4 regions of the Streptomyces sp. NPDC005408 genome follow, and region 4 is predicted to be linked to each of the others. Evidence: riboswitches for the same ligand, from Rfam matches in the RefSeq annotation. Region 4 holds a riboswitch; each other region holds the start of a gene.

The links. Region 4 has a riboswitch for cyclic di-AMP ahead of ABZS64_RS19645 (LysM peptidoglycan-binding domain-containing protein). Riboswitches for the same ligand answer to the same signal wherever they lie in the genome.
Region 1: another riboswitch for cyclic di-AMP. It lies ahead of ABZS64_RS18715 (M23 family metallopeptidase); the one in region 4 lies ahead of ABZS64_RS19645 (LysM peptidoglycan-binding domain-containing protein).
Region 2: another riboswitch for cyclic di-AMP. It lies ahead of ABZS64_RS38775 (LysM peptidoglycan-binding domain-containing M23 family metallopeptidase); the one in region 4 lies ahead of ABZS64_RS19645 (LysM peptidoglycan-binding domain-containing protein).
Region 3: another riboswitch for cyclic di-AMP. It lies ahead of ABZS64_RS07305 (M23 family metallopeptidase); the one in region 4 lies ahead of ABZS64_RS19645 (LysM peptidoglycan-binding domain-containing protein).

What each region holds. Positions count from the first base shown of each region.
Region 1 is NZ_JBEXEX010000017.1:147,160-151,362, forward strand. Features, by position in the region: gene ABZS64_RS18705 (PP2C family protein-serine/threonine phosphatase) at 1-349, shown strand, start outside; gene ABZS64_RS18710 (DUF2332 domain-containing protein) at 334-1,308, opposite strand; cyclic di-AMP (ydaO/yuaA leader) riboswitch at 1,555-1,711, shown strand; gene ABZS64_RS18715 (M23 family metallopeptidase) at 1,723-2,769, shown strand; gene ABZS64_RS18720 (aldo/keto reductase) at 2,856-3,800, shown strand; gene ABZS64_RS18725 (PrsW family intramembrane metalloprotease) at 4,049-4,203, opposite strand, start outside.
Region 2 is NZ_JBEXEX010000109.1:2,674-6,876, forward strand. Features, by position in the region: gene ABZS64_RS38765 (alpha-galactosidase) at 1-608, shown strand, start outside; gene ABZS64_RS38770 (hypothetical protein) at 863-1,897, shown strand; cyclic di-AMP (ydaO/yuaA leader) riboswitch at 2,326-2,482, shown strand; gene ABZS64_RS38775 (LysM peptidoglycan-binding domain-containing M23 family metallopeptidase) at 2,487-3,416, shown strand; gene ABZS64_RS38780 (SGNH/GDSL hydrolase family protein) at 3,576-4,203, shown strand, end outside.
Region 3 is NZ_JBEXEX010000005.1:126,375-130,577, forward strand. Features, by position in the region: gene ABZS64_RS07295 (pitrilysin family protein) at 1-223, shown strand, start outside; gene ABZS64_RS07300 (pitrilysin family protein) at 220-1,608, shown strand; cyclic di-AMP (ydaO/yuaA leader) riboswitch at 1,839-2,003, shown strand; gene ABZS64_RS07305 (M23 family metallopeptidase) at 2,016-2,783, shown strand; gene ABZS64_RS07310 (GntR family transcriptional regulator) at 3,001-3,678, shown strand; gene ABZS64_RS07315 (HPr family phosphocarrier protein) at 3,828-4,109, opposite strand.
Region 4 is NZ_JBEXEX010000019.1:60,337-64,539, forward strand. Features, by position in the region: gene ABZS64_RS19640 (YncE family protein) at 1-920, shown strand, start outside; cyclic di-AMP (ydaO/yuaA leader) riboswitch at 1,385-1,544, shown strand; gene ABZS64_RS19645 (LysM peptidoglycan-binding domain-containing protein) at 1,549-2,331, shown strand; partial or broken gene ABZS64_RS19650 (FAD-dependent monooxygenase) at 2,779-4,203, shown strand, end outside.

The sequences.
Region 1 (4,203 bases), on a different contig from region 4:
GCCGTCCGAGGCCGCCCTGCCGCTGGGCATGGGCGATCTGGGGATGTGGCCGGACCGCGCGGACACCCACCCCCTGCCTCCTGGGGCCACACTGCTTCTCTACACGGACGGGCTGTCCGAGGCGCGCGATGCGAACGGCGTCTTCTACGACCCCGGCGAGCGGCTGGCCGGGCGGCTCTTTCCCGGGCCCGAGGAGCTGCTGGACGCGCTGGTCGCCGACGTACGACGGCATACGGGCGGCGGCGCCACGGACGACATGGCGCTGCTGGCGGTCAGCCGCCCCGCGGAGGGGCAGCCGAAGCGCCGCAGGACCGTTCCGGTGGTCAGGCGCGCTCAGCCCAGCCAGTGAAGGCCCTGGCCGTGCGGTGCCGTGAACGCGACGGCCCGCTCGTCAAGGGCGAGCGTGAGCAGGTGCTCGTCGGGCGGCCTCGGGGCATCGAGCCAGGGCAGCACCGTGTGGTGCTCGTTGGAGATCCAGTGGCCGGGCAGGCCGCGGACGATTCGTGCGAACTCCTCGCGCCGGGCGAGCGGGAGGTACGTGAGCACGGCGGTGTGCAGGACGACGAGCGTCGCGCCGTCTGGGGCTTCGGCGGCGAGCGGCGCGAGTTCCTCGACCAGATCGCCGCGGACGATCCGGGGGCGGGGAGCGTCCCGTACGGCTTCGATGGCGCCGAGCTGCTGTCGCGGCCGGTCGCCGCGGCCCGGCCAGATCAGGGACTGGAGCCAGCGGACGTCCTCGGGGTCGGTGATGTCGAGCGGGTTGAGGTCGATGCCCGCGCGCCAGGCGATCTCGGGCAGCCGGCCGGGCAGCGGCAGGTCCGGGGGCGCGGATCCGTACGTACGGCAGTCGAAGGTGACGACGGACTCGCCGAGCCGTGGGCCGTCGTCGTAGCGGTAGGCGTAGCGGTCGGGATGCAGACAGAGCCCAGCCGAGGTGCCGACCTCGATCAGGGCGAGAGGCTGGGGGAGCGCGGCCAGGAGCGGAAGCAGCGTCGCGCAGCGGGCGGGCTCGTTGGTCTGGGTGAAGCGCGCGAGCATCACATCGCGGACGGCGTCCCTGTGCGCGGGCAGCCAGTCGCGGAAGGCGGGCCATGTCTCGTACGGCCCGCCGAGGTGGCGTACCGCGGCGAGGAGCAGATTCGGCTGCTGCTTGTTGCCGGGCGGGAGTGAGGCGATGAGGGCGCAGATGTCCGGGTCTTCGGCGATTTCGGCGGTGAGCTTCTCATACACGGGAGACTGACCGTGTGCTTGCTCGGCGGAGAACTCGCGATAGCGGTCCGCCACGCTCTGGCTGATGTGTACGACCATGGGCCAGACGGTAGATGGGCACCCTATGTAATCGAGAGGCATCCCTCCGCATAACATCTGAGGCAACGTCAGGTGAGGGGTGTTGCCTGAGGGGCGGTCAAGTCGCCCGAGTCCGGGCGCTTGTGTCCGGGTACGTCTGTGTCAACGTCGTTAATGATCAGTCGGAACAGCTTGGAATCCGGCGCTGGTGTCTATTAACGTTCGATAACGCAGCGCGGTCGTCCCAGCCGTCGCAAGAGACGGCACCGTGCGCACGCGCCGAATCCCGCAAGGGAACCGGGGAACCACCAATTGGGGTGAATCGGGCACCTTTTGCCGTTCTTTTCCGCGGCGGAAGCGCTCGTAGGAGACCTTCCTGCTCCGAACCCGTCAGCTAACCCGGTAGGCGAGAAGGAAGGAAAGGAGTACGCCTCCGTGGCGTCCAATAAACCTGCCCCTGAAGCACCCTTCGAAACTGATTTCTTCGGCGTCGAAGTGAAGACAGAGCGGGCATGGGAGGAATGGAACCCCACCGAGGACTCCGTCCGTCCGGTGCGCGGCCGGCACCGTGTCATGAAGCAGCGCGGCGGACTCGCCCGCAGCTCCACGGTGCTCGGGGTCGGCGTGATCGCCGCGGTCGGCGCGGGCGGCATGGCCACCGCGCAAAGCAAGCCGCCGGTCTCCATATCCCTCCCCGACTCGATCGCGGACAACCTGCCCGACGCCAAGTCCCTGCCGGGCGTGGGCTCCCTCATCTCCGACGACTCCTCGGACGCGGACGCGGGCAACACCGCTCCGCTCACCTCGTCGACCCTCGCGGCGGACACCGGCTCCCGGCCCGAGGCGCAGGGCTCGGCCGGTGAGGCGCTGCGCGCCCGTATCCTCCAGCAGGCCGACCAGCAGCAGTCCGAGGCGGACGCCGAGGCGAAGGCAGCCGCGGAGAAGGTCGCCGCCGAGAAGGCCGCGGCGGAGGCGAAGACGCAGCAGACGGCGGCGGAGACCAAGGCCGAGGCGGCGAAGCTCGCTGCCGAGAAGGCCGCGGCGGCGAAGGCGGAGGCCGAGCGCCTCGCCAAGCTCGCCGCGAGTTACGCCCTGCCGACCTCCTCGTACACGATCACCTCGACCTTCGGCGAGGCCGGTTCGATGTGGTCCTCCGGCTACCACACCGGCCTGGACTTCGCGGCCCCGACGGGAACGCCCCTCAAGGCCATCCACAGCGGCACCGTCAAGTCGGCGGGCTGGTCCGGTTCTTACGGCTACCGCACGGTCATCGAACTCGATGACGGCACGGAGCTCTGGTACGCCCACCAGTCCTCGATCTCGGTCAGCGCCGGGCAGAAGGTGTCGACGGGCGAGACGATCGGCCGCGTCGGCGCGACGGGCAATGTGACGGGCCCGCATCTGCACCTCGAGGTCCACACGCCGGACGGAACCGGGATCGACCCGATGGCCTGGCTGCGGGGCAAGGGCCTGACGGTCTGAGGTCTGGCCCCTCTGACGCGTCTGACGCGGAAGCGTTACCGGTACGGCGCGGAATAGGCCGTACCGGTAAGCGTGTTGATCAACGCATGACTTCTCTCCGTACCCTCGGCTCGTCCGATCTCGCCGTCTTCCCGCTCGCCCTCGGCGGCAACGTCTTCGGCTGGACCGCCGACCAGGCGCAGTCCTTTGCCGTGCTCGACGCCTATGCCGCCGCCGGCGGGAACTTCGTCGACACCGCCGACAGCTACTCCGCCTGGGTTCCGGGCAACGAGGGCGGCGAGTCCGAGACGATCATCGGCAAGTGGATCGCCGCGCGCGGCAACCGTTCCGACGTCGTCGTGGCGACCAAGGTCGGCGCCCACCCCCAGTACAAGGGCCTCTCCGGTGCCACGGTCAAGGCTGCGGCCGAGGAGTCGCTGAAGCGGCTCGGTACCGACTACATCGACCTGTACTACACGCACTTCGACGACCCGGGCGTCCCCGTCGAAGAGATCATCACCGCCCTCGACCAGCTGGTGAAGGAGGGCAAGGTCCGCGCCATCGCCGCCTCCAACGTCACCGCCGAGCGGCTTCAGGCGTCCCTGGACTTCTCGGAGCGCGAGGGGCTTGCCCGCTATGTCGCACTCCAGCCGCACTACAACCTCGTGTCCCGCGACACCTACGAGGGCGATCTGCGGGACACCGCCGCTCGCGGCGGGCTCGCGGCCGTCCCCTACTTCGCGCTCGCGTCCGGCTTCCTCACCGGCAAGTACCGGCCCGGTGCCACGGTCGACAGCGCCCGGGCCCAGGGCGCGGGCAAGCACCTGGAGACGGAGCGGGGCGTGAAGGTCCTCGCAGCGCTCGACCAGGTGGCGGGGGCGCGCGGCGCCGAGATCGCGACCGTGGCTCTTGCCTGGCTGGCCGCGCAGCCGACCGTCGCGGCGCCCATCGCCTCGGCCCGTACGGTCGAGCAGCTGCCGGCACTGACGGCGGTCGCGGAGCTGGAGCTGACGGACGACGAGCTGGCCGTGCTGACGGCGGCGTCCGCGTAGGGGTCTAGGTCCTGTCCGGTCGATCAGGCCGGATCAGTGAGCGGCCCGCCGCGGAGCGGCTGATGTCACTGCGATGCGTGCGATCGCAAGGCGGAGGATGGGGGTCCCCCCGCCGAAGGCAGGGGGAGAGCCGACGCGGAGCGTCGGCGACTGACGACAACGCAGCGTGGGGGCACCTCCCGTGCCCGAAGGGCTACGGGGGAGTGCGTGCCAGGGCACGCGAGCCCGGCAAGATCCGAACAACAGCCCTAGGAGCGGTACGGGTTGTAGCCGCCGTAGTCGCGGTGGGGCGGCGGTGCCCATGCCTGGCCCGTAGCCCGCGCCGCATAGGTCAGCGCCGGACCCGCGACCTCCTTGCGCTGCCACAGGTGGTGCAGCAGCTCCTGCTCGCGCTCCATGAAGT
Region 2 (4,203 bases), on a different contig from region 4:
AGTCCTGCTCGGGCGGCGGCGGCCGGATCGACCTCGGCATACTGTCCCGTACCGACCAGGTGTGGACCTCCGACAACACCGACCCGCTGGACCGGCTCGCCATCCAGCAGGGTTTCACCCAGCTGCATCCCGCGCGGGTCATGGCGGCCTGGGTCACCGACAGCCCCAATGTCCAGCTCAACGGCCGTATCAGCACGCTCCGTTTCCGCTTCGTCAGCGCGATGGCCGGGGTGCTCGGGGTCGGCGGAGACCTCACCGAGTGGACCGACGAGGAGCTCGCCGAGGCGCGCCGCTGGGTGGAGCTGTACAAGAAGATCAGGCCGCTGGTGCAGCACGGCGAGCTGCACCGGCTGCGCGCGCCCGAAGGCGGGCTCAGCGCGGTGCAGTACGTACGCGGCGACGAGACCGTCGTCCTCGCCTGGCTGCAGGCGCAGCACTACGGCGAACAGCCGCCGCGGCTCAGGCTGCGCGGTATCGATCCGACGGCTGTCTACGAGTGCCTGGACACCGGTGCCGTGCACCGCGGTTCCGTACTGCTGCACCACGGGCTGCACACCGGGCTCAAGGGCGACATGGACGCCACGGTGATCCGGCTGCGGCGGCGCTGAGAGCCTGGCCGCCGGCCGGACCCGGCCATGAACGCTTCGCGCGCGTGGGGCGGCTGGGGCAGTGCGGCACACGGCAGGCGGGGTGCATGGCCCCGGCCCGCGCTGCCGCACCCCGGCCGCCAGCGGCGCGGCCCTTTTCGGATTTCTTTGTCAATAGCGGGAGTTGATCGAAGAACAGGCCCGATTATCGCGTATCCGTGGGCGGGAGCGCCGAGTAGCGTCGCAGCCCCTGCCACGGTTGGGAGGAACGGACGATGTCCGATCCCAGGCAGCATGAGAAATACGAGAGTTACGAAGGCGGCAGCGCCGAGGCCGAACGTCTGGTCTTCGAGGAACTGGCCCGGAAGATCCTGCGCGTCCAGGCGGAGAATCAGCGCAGTGGAAAACTGAATCGGCCCGTGCGCGCTTTCCACGCCAAGGCCCCGCTCGCCGTCGACAACGCGCGGCTGCGTTTTTATGGCGAGCTGCCCCGGGAGCTGAGGGAGGGGTACGCCCAGCCCGGCGCCGCCTACCGCGCAGTGGTGCGGATGTCCAACGCGTCCGGCATCCCGCAGGCTGACGCCGCACGGGATCTGCGCGGGATCGCCGTGCGGATCGTGGTCACGGAGGACGAGCGGCACGATCTGCTCATGCTCAACCTCCCCGCCTCGCACGCGGCGAACGCCCGGGAGTTCGTGGGCTTCGCCTCCGTGATGGCCGGCGCGGCCCATCCGCTTCGGTTCGCCTGGCGCCTCCTGGTGAAGCTGCCGCGCGAGGTCGGCTGGAGCACGGCCAACCGGATGCGGCGCACGCTGCGGGGGGCGGTGGGGCGCAGGGTGACCAGCCTGGCCACGGAACGGTACTGGGGGCAGGGGCCGGTGCTCTGGGGCGGCGCCGGGCCCGTGCAATACCAGCTGCGGCCGGGGCCGGGTGCAGCCGACCGCGGCAAGGTCCCGGCCGACCGGAAGAACCCGGAGTATCTGCACGCCGAGCTTGCCGGGCGGCTGCGCGACGGCGACATCGCCTTCGAGCTCTGCCTCCAGCGGTTCGTGGACGAGCGCTCCACACCGGTCGAGGACGCGTCCCACGCGTGGGACGAGGAGACGGCGCCCGCGGTGCCGGTCGCCGAACTGACCATCCCCGGCCAGGACATCGACTCCGAGCAGGCGAGGGGGACGGCCCGCCGGATCGAGCAGCTCGCCTTCACGCCCTGGCGGACCACCGATGCCTTCCGTCCGCTCGGCAGTCTCAACCGGTCGCGCGACGCCGCGTACGGGGAGAGCAGCTCCAGGCGGCTGGGGCAGGCGTAGCCGCGGCGGCGCGCATCGTCGGCGCGGCCGAGAAGGTCGGGACGATGCGGACGAAAAGGGACAACTAGGCCCCTCAATTCCTCGGTAATGACAGTTCTGGTAGGTAAGTGCGCCTGTTAGGGCGATAGTGATTGAATGATGCTTCTGTCCGAATTGGACGATTCGGCATATCGTGCCCCGTCTGCAATGGAGATGGGACACGACCCGTGAGCAGGATCATATTCGTGACGGTGTGTGGCGGTGTGGCGGATCCGAATTCCGTTGTCCGGCGGGGCTGGGAAGATCATTGATCCACGGAGCGTAACGGGAATTCTCCGGCGATATCACGCCAGCTCGTGATCCGTAATTGCGGTGGCTTGTTCCATTCGGCTCGGCTCGTTTACGTTCACGGCAATCCGGACGGACCGCCTAATCCTGCCGCCGCCCGGAATTCGAACCCACCCACGCGTGGCAGGAGCGGGGGACCCAGGTAAGTACGCCGATTCCGGACTTCCGGAACGGCTCGGGGTTAAGTCGCGCAACAGCGCGGCCGGGCATCTCCAGCCCGAACCCGACAGCTCACCTCGCCGGCGCCGGAGAGGAATGCGCCATGCCCGCAAAGGGTAAGCACCGTCGTCCCAAGACCAGCCCGATCACGCGCGGCTTTGTCGCCGCGGGCACGGGTGGCGCCGCCATCGCGATCCCGCTGATGGGCGCCACCGGGGCCCACGCCGCGGGCACGATCGCCCCGGCGACCTCGTCGCACACGGCAGCGACCGCGGCCGCCGCCCCGGCCGCGTACAAGGCCCCGCACAAGCCGGCCGCCGCCCCCACCACGTACTCCGTCGTCGCGGGCGACTATCTCTCCAAGATCGCCGACGAGCACGATGTCCGCGGCGGCTGGAAGAAGCTGTACGAGGACAACCGCGAGCAGGTCGGTGAGAACCCCTCGCTGATCCACCCGGGCCTCAAGCTCACCCTCGGCGCGAAGCCGAAGGCGAAGGCTCCCGAGAAGTCGCAGCACCGCGAGGAGAAGCGGGACCGGTCCTCCTCCAAGACCGCGTCCAAGGCCTCTTCCGACTCCGGCTCGGTGAAGAGCGCCCAGCAGGCGAGCGCCCCGCAGACCAGCGCCTCCGGCTTCACCACCCCGCTCGACAGCGCGACGGTCATCACCCCGTACCACCTCGCCGGTTCGATGTGGGCCAGCGGCTACCACACCGGTGTCGACTTCGCGGCGTCCTCCGGCACCACGGTCAAGGCCGTCGGCCCGGGCACCGTCGTCTCCGCCGGGTGGGGCGGCGCGTACGGCAACGAGGTCGTCATCCAGCACAGCGACGGCACCTACTCGCAGTACGCCCACCTCTCCTCCCTGGCCGTCTCCGCCGGCCAGAGCGTGAGCGGCGGCCAGCAGATCGGCCTCTCCGGCACCACCGGCAACTCCACGGGCCCGCACCTGCACTTCGAGATCCGCACCAGCCCGAGCTACGGCTCGGACATCGACCCGCTGGCGTACCTGCGCCAGCACGGCGTCACCATCTGACGCCTGTCCGACACCTCGTCCCCTCGTGCCGCAGCCCGCGGCGCGGGGGATTCGGCGTATTCCGCCTTGGACGAATCTTGACCGGTGGCAAAGATCACCCCTCGTCAACCCCTCCTTACGGTCGCGTAGGTCACATCCGTAAGGGGAGGATTAGCTCTCGTGGCAGACGATTCGAGAACAGAGAACAGCGGCAGATTCGGGTCGTACGCGGCGATCGGTGACAGTTTCACCGAAGGCGTCGGAGACCCCGGCCCGGACGGGATGTACGTCGGCTGGGCGGACCGGTTCGCGGTCCTGCTCGACGACCGGATGCCGGAGCACACCTTCAGGTACGCCAATCTCGCCGTGCGAGGGCGTCTCCTCGACCAGATCGTCGAGGAACAGGTGCCCAGGGCGAAGGAACTCGCCCCGGATCTGGTGACGTTCTGCGCGGGCGGCAATGACATCATCCGGCCGGGCACCGACCCGGACAACGTGGCCGAGCGTTTCGAGCGCGCGGTCGCCGACCTCACAGGCGTCGTCGGGAAGGTCATGGTGACGACCGGTTTCGACACCCGCGACGTGCCGGTGCTGCGCCATCTGCGCGGCAAGATCGCCACGTACACCGCGCATGTACGGGCCATCGCCGACCGCTACGACTGTCCCGTACTCGATCTGTGGTCGCTCAAGTCCGTCCAGGACAGGCGGGCCTGGGACGCCGACCGGCTCCATCTGTCGCCCGAGGGCCACACCCGGGTCGCGCTGCGCGCCGCCCAGGTCCTCGGCATCGAGGTGCCCGCCGACCCCG
Region 3 (4,203 bases), on a different contig from region 4:
CGGCACCGTCGCGGGCCGCGCGGACGAACTGTGCAGGTTTGCCGTGCTGTTCGGCGACCCGCAGCTGGCGCTGACCGCCGTGCAGCGGGTGCTCGACGTCACCGCCGAGGAGGTGCAGGCGGTCGCCCAGGCCCGGCTGCGCCCCGACAACAGGGCAGTGCTCGTGTACGAACCCGTCTCTGCGCCCGAGGGAAGCAACGAAGAGGAAGAGGCGGACCAGTGAGCGACGCTGCCGTGACGATGACGTACCACCCGCAGCCGACGGCGGGTGCCCCCCGGCCCTGGGCCTTCCCCGCCCCCGACCGCGGCACGCTGGACAACGGTCTGACGGTGCTGCGCTGCCACCGGCCCGGCCAGCAGGTGGTGGCCGTCGAGATCCTCCTCGACGCTCCGCTGAACGCCGAGCCCGAGGGTATCGACGGTGTTGCCACGATCATGGCGCGCGCCCTGTCGGAGGGCACCGACAAGCACACCGCCGAGGAGTTCGCCGCCGAGCTGGAGCGCTGCGGCGCGACCCTCGACGCGCATGCCGATCACCCCGGCGTCCGTGTCTCCCTGGAGGTCCCGGTCTCCCGGCTGCCCAAGGCGCTCGGTCTGCTCTCCGACGCCCTGCGCGCGCCCGCCTTCGCCGACAGCGAGGTCGAGCGGCTGGTGCGCAACCGTCTGGACGAGATCCCGCACGAGACGGCCAATCCGGCCCGCCGCGCGGCCAAGGAGCTCTCCAAGGAGCTCTTCCCGGCCACCGCCCGTATGTCGCGCCCCCGCCAGGGCACCGAGGAGACCGTGGCCCGGATCGACTCCGCGGCCGTGCGTGCTTTCTACGAGGCGCACGTCCGGCCCGCCACGGCCACCGCGGTGATCGTCGGCGACCTCACCGGAGTCGACCTGGACGCCGTGCTCGCCGAGACCTTCGGCGGCTGGAAGGGCGACAGCGCCACGCCCCGTCCCGTACCGCCGATCACCGCCGACGACACGGGCCGTGTGGTCATCGTGGACCGCCCGGGCGCCGTGCAGACGCAGCTGCTGATCGGCCGCATCGGCCCGGACCGGCACGACCGCGTCTGGCCCGCGCAGGTGCTCGGCGCGTACTGCCTGGGCGGCACCCTCACCTCGCGTCTGGACCGCGTGCTGCGTGAGGAGAAGGGCTACACCTACGGCGTACGGGCCTTCGGCCAGGTGCTGCGGTCCGCCCCCGACGGCTCGGGCGCCGCGATGCTGGCGATCAGCGGTTCGGTGGACACCCCCAACACCGGACCGGCGCTGGACGACCTGTGGAAGGTGCTGCGGACGCTCGCCGCCGAGGGTCTCACCGATGCCGAGCGCGATGTCGCGGTGCAGAACCTGGTGGGTGTCGCGCCGCTGAAGTTCGAGATGGCCGCGTCTGTCGCGGGCACGCTCGCCGACCAGGTCGAGCAGTTCCTCCCGGACGACTACCAGGCGCAGTTGTACGTGCGGCTGGCGGAGACGGGCACCGTGGAGGCGACTGCGGCGGCCGTCAGCGCCTTCCCGGTTGACCGGCTGGTCACGGTGCTCGTCGGCGACGCCTCGCAGATCGAGGAGCCGGTCAGGGCTCTGGGCATCGGTGAAGTGACCGTGGTCACCGGCTGATCGCCTCTCGCACCAACTGGACAACTCCGGCTGAACCCGGCGCAACAGGCAAGCGGAACCCCGGCATCCAAGCGATGGCGGGGTTCCTCGCTATGTCCGGTTTGTTGTGGAGGCTGCCTGTCTGCCCTGTGGCATGCACTACAAAAGGGCCTGTCTGTTTGGTGATTGAAAGTTGCCCCGCCTAGCGTCGGTCCGGCTGTTCGCCAGTAGCCAGCCGCATCCGCGGCATCGGACAGCCATCGCCGAGTCCCCGTCAGGCGCGAGCCTGGGGAGCCGGGGACCCACTCAGTCCCTGGGGTGAATCGGACGCCTTCGTATCCGTACGGAGGGGCCCGTAGGAGACCTTCCTGCTCCGAACCCGTCAGCTAACCCGGTAGGCGAGAAGGAAGGAAAGGACCAGCCACTTCATGGCGTTCACCCGTGCCACCGGGAAGCACCGTGCCCCGAGCCGCCTGACGCGCAGGAGCGCGAACATGGCGGGCGTAGCGGCCCTTGCCACCACCGGCGTCATCGGAACCCTCGCTTCCCCGGCGCTCGCCGCCACCCCCAGCACCGCCGTCGAGGACACCGGTCTGACCCAGGTCGTGACCGCTGACACCCTCGCCGACCAGATCGCCGACCAGGCCGCCGCCCAGAAGCAGGAGGCCGCCGAGGCCATTGCCAAGGCGAAGGCCGCTGCGGAGGCGAAGCGCAAGGCCGAGGCCCGTGCCAAGGCCGCACGCGAGGCCAAGGAGCGCGCCGCCCGCGAGGCCGAGCGCAAGCGCCTCAACTCCTTCGTCGCGCCGATCACCGGCTCGTACATCTCCACGGGCTACAAGACCGGCGGCGCCATCTGGTCCTCCGGCAGCCACACCGGCATCGACTTCCACGCCGCCTCCGGCACCACCGTGCACGCGGTCGGCTCCGGCACCGTCGTCGAGGCCGGCTGGGGCGGCGCGTACGGCAACAACGTCGTGATCAAGATGAAGGACGGCACGTACACGCAGTACGGCCACCTCTCGTCGATCACCGTCTCGGTCGGCCAGAGCGTGACCCCGGGCCGGCAGATAGGCCACTCCGGCGCGACCGGCAACACCACGGGACCGCACCTCCACTTCGAGGCGCGCACCAGCCCGGAGTACGGCTCCGACATCGACCCGGTCGCGTACCTGCGCGCCCACGGCGTCGGCGTCTGAGCACACGCAGTCTCGGCACACGCAGTCCGAGCACGCGCACACAACGCGTACATGAGAAGGCCCCGGCTCCCTGCCGGGGCCTTCTGCGTTCGGAGCTCTGGCCAAAAGATATCCATGGATTCCGAAGTGCCATCGGAAAATCCGGCCCACTGCAATAGAGTCACCGAACAGACGTCAATCGGCTGCGTTTCGCGCGGATTAAAGCGGAGGTTCGGTCATGCGCATTCCCGCGCACTCGGTATGCACGGCGATCCGCGACGACATCGTCTCCGGCGTATTCGAGCGCGGCAGCCGGCTCACCGAGGAGCAGCTGGCGCGCCGCTACGGCGTCTCCCGGGTCCCGGTCCGCGAAGCCCTGCGAACCCTGGAGTCCGAGGGCTTTGTGACCACCCGCAGGCATGCCGGAGCCTGCGTCGCCGAGCCCACCGAGCAGGAGGCCGCCGACCTGCTGGAGGTCCGGATGCTGCTGGAGCCGCTGGGTGCGGCACGCGCGGCCCAGCGGCGCACGGAGGCGCACCTCAAGGTCCTGCGCGGCCTGGTCAGGCTGGGTCAGGAGCGGGCCCGCCGCGGCCAGGGCGAGGACCTGCGCTCACTGGGCGGCTGGTTCCACGAGACGCTCGCCCAGGCCTCCGGCAGCCCGGGACTGATCGCCCTGCTGACCCAGCTGCGGCACAAGATCGCCTGGATGTACGCGGTCGAGCAGCCCGCCAAGCCCGTCGACTCCTGGGCGGAGCACGGCGCGATCGTGGACGCGGTGGCACGCGGCGATGTGGAGAGGGCACGGGCGCTCACCGCGCTGCATGCCGAGCGGGCCGCATCCGCGCACCGGCTGCGCCGTCCCGAGCGGGTGAGGACTTCGCAACATGCCGTAAACACCGCGAGCGTCCGCAATTAACAGGCGCGCCGTATACAAAGGGAAGATATTCGTGGGGCTTCTTTTCTGCTGCCCGAATTCGCGGAGTCGGACGCAGAAATGAACACAGCCGCGGCCTCCCGAATTCGGGAGGCCGCGGCTGTGTCGCCGGGCGAATTCTGCACAACCGCTCAGACGGTCTCGGGAAGCTCCTCGAGCCCCTCGGCGACCAGCTTGGCCAGACGGTCCAGGGCGGCGTCGGCGCCCTCCGCGTCGGAAGCGAGCACGATCTCCTCGCCGCCCTGCGCGCCCAGGCCGAGAACGGCGAGCATGGAGGCGGCGTTGACCTGGTTGCCGTCAGCCTTGGCGATCGTCACGGGGACGCCGGAGGCCGTGGCGGCACGGACGAAGATGGAAGCGGGGCGGGCGTGAAGGCCCTCGGCCCAGCCGACATTGACGCGGCGCTCAGCCATGGTGTTGCCCTTCAAGTCTTAGCGGTTGTCTAGACCAGTCTCTCATGCGTTGCGGCGTGCTCTCATACCGACCCGCGACCGGTGGGTGAGCCGT
Region 4 (4,203 bases):
AACTGGGCCAGGGGCTTTACCAGTCCGCCTACTCCGCACGGAACAACGTCCTGTGGGTCACCAGCTCGGTCGGATACCCCCCGGTCACCCAGACCCAGCTGCTCAAGGTGGACCCCGAGACCCTGAAGGTGAAGGCCGCCTACACCCCGCCGCTCAAGGACGAGGCCACCGGGGCGCGGGAAGCGATTTACGGGGTGGCGGTGGATGACGTGCACAACACCGTGTGGACCACCAACACGCTGGACAACTCCGTTGCCGTCTATAGCCAGCGCACCGGCGAGCACCTCGCCTCGCTGCCCGGCGTGAAGCACCCGCGCGATGTCGTCGTCGACCAGAAGCGCAACCTGGTGTGGACCGCCGGGCTCGAGGACGGCAGTGTCGTCGCCTTCGACAGCCGTACGTACCAGGAGAAGAAGCGGGTCACCGTCGCGGGCGCGACTCCCGCGGGCGTGGCTGTCGACGGGCGCACGGGCATCGTCTACGCGGCCGACCTGACGAATGGTCAGCTCATCGAGATCTCTCCGGCGTCCGACAAGCCCAGGCTGATCCCCGCGGGCAAGGGCACCATCGACGTGGCGCTGTCCGCCGACGGGCGGACCGCCTACGCCGTCAACCAGGGGAGCGGTTCCGTCGCCGTCATTGATCTGCAGGCGGGAGTGGTGCAGAAGGAGATCGCGACGGGAGCGGGCGCCCTCGCCGCGGCGACCGACCCTTGCACCGGCAATGTCTTCGTCGCCAACAGGGAATCCGGGACGACCACGGTGGTCGACCCCCGCAAGGGAATCGTTCTCGCGGACCTTGCGACCGGCGCGAACACCGACCATGTCGTCGTCGCCCACGGCACCGCCTATGTCGTCGACAAGGCGGCGGTCGGCGCGCAGGCCATGGACTCCGTCCACCGCATTCGCACCACCGGCTGACCGGCGCACAACGCAGCCTCGGGCGAGATCCGCCGCGTCGCACCGCACGGTGGTCGGCGCGGCGGAGCCGTGTGGTGAGCACTCGTGCCGCAGGCCGCCCGCTCCGATAACGCCCACGATGTCCGAAAAGGGCTGCATGGGCATTTCCTCTTTTTATGGCATCCGATGCCCGCATTAGAGAAAGTCGGGTGAATTCTCTTTATCTGGCGGACCGCCGCAAAGCGGACAGTTGCCCACTGCCACCAGTGAAATGGGTCACGTCTGTCAGGGCCTACGGGGGCGCCGCCGGGCCCAGTCCCGTTCTGCAGAAAGAGAGTTGAGTTTCCCGCTGGGGGCGGATGGCGGATTTTCTCCGGACGGATCCGCCTCGCGGATTGCAATTCGGAATTCAGGGCTTGTTTCACCCAGTCCATTTCGCTTACGGTCACCGCAACCCGGATGGACCGCCGAATCCTGCCGCCGTCCGGTAAACCGCACCCACTCACGTACGGCAGGAGCGGGGGACCCAGGTAAGCCGCCGATCCGGAAATCCGGAACGGCTAGGGGTGAAGTCGCGACCACACAGCGGCCGGGCATCTCCAGCCCGAACCCGACAGCTCACCTCGCAGGCGACGGAGAGGAATTCGTCATGCCCGCAAAGGGTAAGCACCGCCGTCCCAAGTCCAACTCGCTGACGCGTGGCCTTGTCGCCGCAGGCACGGGCGGGGCCGCACTCGTCCTCCCGGTGATCGGCGCAACCACCGCCGGTGCCGCGCAGACGGCGACGCAGCCCGCTCTCGCGGCAAAGGCTGTGACGGCGATCACGCCGGCCGCCGCGAAGAAGGCCCCCACGACCTATTCCGTCGTCGCAGGGGACTCCCTCGCCAAGATCGCGGACCAGCTCAACGTGAGCGGCGGCTGGAAGAAGCTGTACCAGGACAACCGCAAGGTCATCGGTGACAACCCGCGGATGATCCACCCCGGCCTCAAGCTGACCGTCGGCAAGAAGGCCGCCAAGGCGGCTTCCGCCTCCGATCGGGCCGACCGCTCGAAGCGCACGAGCACGCTGACCGCAGCGAAGAAGCCCGCCGCCTCGAAGCCCAAGGCGTACTCCAACGACCTCGACGGCTGGATCAAGGAGTCGCTGGACGTCATGGCCAAGCACGGCATCCCGGGCTCGTACGACGGCATCCACCGGAACGTCATGCGCGAGTCCTCGGGCAACCCGCTGGCCATCAACAACTGGGACTCCAACGCCCTGGCCGGAACCCCGTCCAAGGGGCTCCTCCAGGTCATCGACCCCACGTTCCAGGCTTATCACGTGCCCGGCACGTCGATGGACAGCTATGACCCGGTCGCCAACATCACCGCCGCGTGCAACTACGCAGCCGACAGGTACGGCTCGATCGACAATGTGAACGGCGCCTACTGACGGCTCGAGCTCATACGTCGCGGCGGTGCACGACGACCGCAGTGAGGACCGCCGCGACGGTCGGCCAGGCAGCGAACACGGTGGCGCAGGCTGCTCATTCCCCGCCCGTCGTCTTCGCTCCGGAGAGAAGTTCATCGGCAACCACCGTCAGCACATCGGGTAAAGCCCAGGCGAGGGCATCGACGGCTTGCTCGCGGTGTCCGTGAGCCCCGCCGAAGCAGCCGCGGCCAGCGCGGCCACCACCAACTCCACCCCAGTCATACCCGCCCCGTCGTTGAGCCGATTCGATTCGGCATCGTCCAGTCGCAGCAATCGTGACGGCACCCAGTCTGGCACCGCGCACCCCTTCGCATGACAGATGAGGCTTGATCGGCGTTCGTGATCGATCCCTCCGCACCGGGATACTGGTCAGTCCTGATCGACTCGCTGACCACGAGGAGCGGACACATGCCGGACACGGCACAGAAGAACGGCAGTTGGCGACGGGGCACGAGCGGGCGCCATGCCGTTGTCGTCGGGGGCAGCCTGGCGGGACTGCTCGCGGCACACGTACTGGCCGAGCACGCCGACAAGGTGACGATCGTCGAGCGCGACCAGTTTCCCGAGGGCCCCGAGACGCGTCCGGGCGTGCCGCAGGGGCGGCATGCCCATGTGCTGCTCGAGGGCGGACAGATCGCGCTGGACGCCCTGCTGCCGGGCTTTGTCTCCGAGTTGAGAGCCTCGGGTTCGCCACGGATCGGTCAGCCGGCGGACATGGTCCAGTGGCAGAGCGGCCGATGGTTCAGGCGCACGGAGGCGACCTCGTACATCTACACCGGCTCCCGTGGACAGATCGAGCACTTGGTGCGCGAGCGGTCCTGGCCAACCCGGCGATCACGACCGTTACGTCGACGGAGGCCGTCGGTCTGCTCGGTGACGCCTCCCGGGTACGGGGCGTGCTGCTGCGACGGCGCGGCGAGGGTGCCCGGGCGGTCGAGCAGCAGCCGCAAGAGATCGAAGCGGACCTGGTGGTGGACGCTTCGGGACGCGGATCGCGGGCCTCGCAGTGGCTGTCGGCGATCGGCGCCGAGCCCCCGGAGGAGGAGGGCATCGACACGGGCCTCGCGTACGCCTCCCGTATCTACCGCAACAAGAGCGACAACCTCGGCTCGGACTCGCTCGGTTACTACGTCTTCCCCAATCCCTCGCAGGTGTACGGGGGAGGGGTGCTGCCGCTGGAGGACGGCCGCTATCTGGTGATTCTGTCGGGCCTGCGGGGCGACGAACCGCCCACGGACGAGGACGGGTTCACGGCCTTCGCGGCCCGCTTCCCGCATCCCTTCATCCACGACTGGCTGCGCGAGGCCGATCCGGACACGCCGCCCTTCGGCTTCCGCCAGACATCGAACCTCCGCCGCCGCTACGACCGCCCGGGCCGCCGCCCCGCCGGTTTCCTCGCCACGGGCGACGCCCTGTGCACGTTCAACCCGATCTACGGCCAGGGCATGGCGGTCGCGGCAATGAGCGCGGTGGCGCTGCGGGACGCGCTGACCGATCCGCGACGTACGCCGACGACGCGATCGGTCCAGCAGGCGCTGTTCGAGGCGTCCCGCCAGGCCTGGGACATCTCGGCCGGCGCCGACAAGAAGATGCCGGGCGCGGTGGGCAACGCGGTCACCACCGGGCCCGCGGACCGCGCCGCGGGCTGGTACCTGAGGCGCGTCCAGCAGAGGTACCCGGGTGACCCCGTCGTGGGCCCGGCCTTCCGCTCCGTACTGACCCTGACCTCGCCGCTCACCGCCCTGTTCGCACCGAAGGTGGCCCGGGCGGTGGTCTTCGGACCCGTGCCCGCGACGCCGTCGGAGCCCCCGATGACGCGGGAGTCGACGCGCG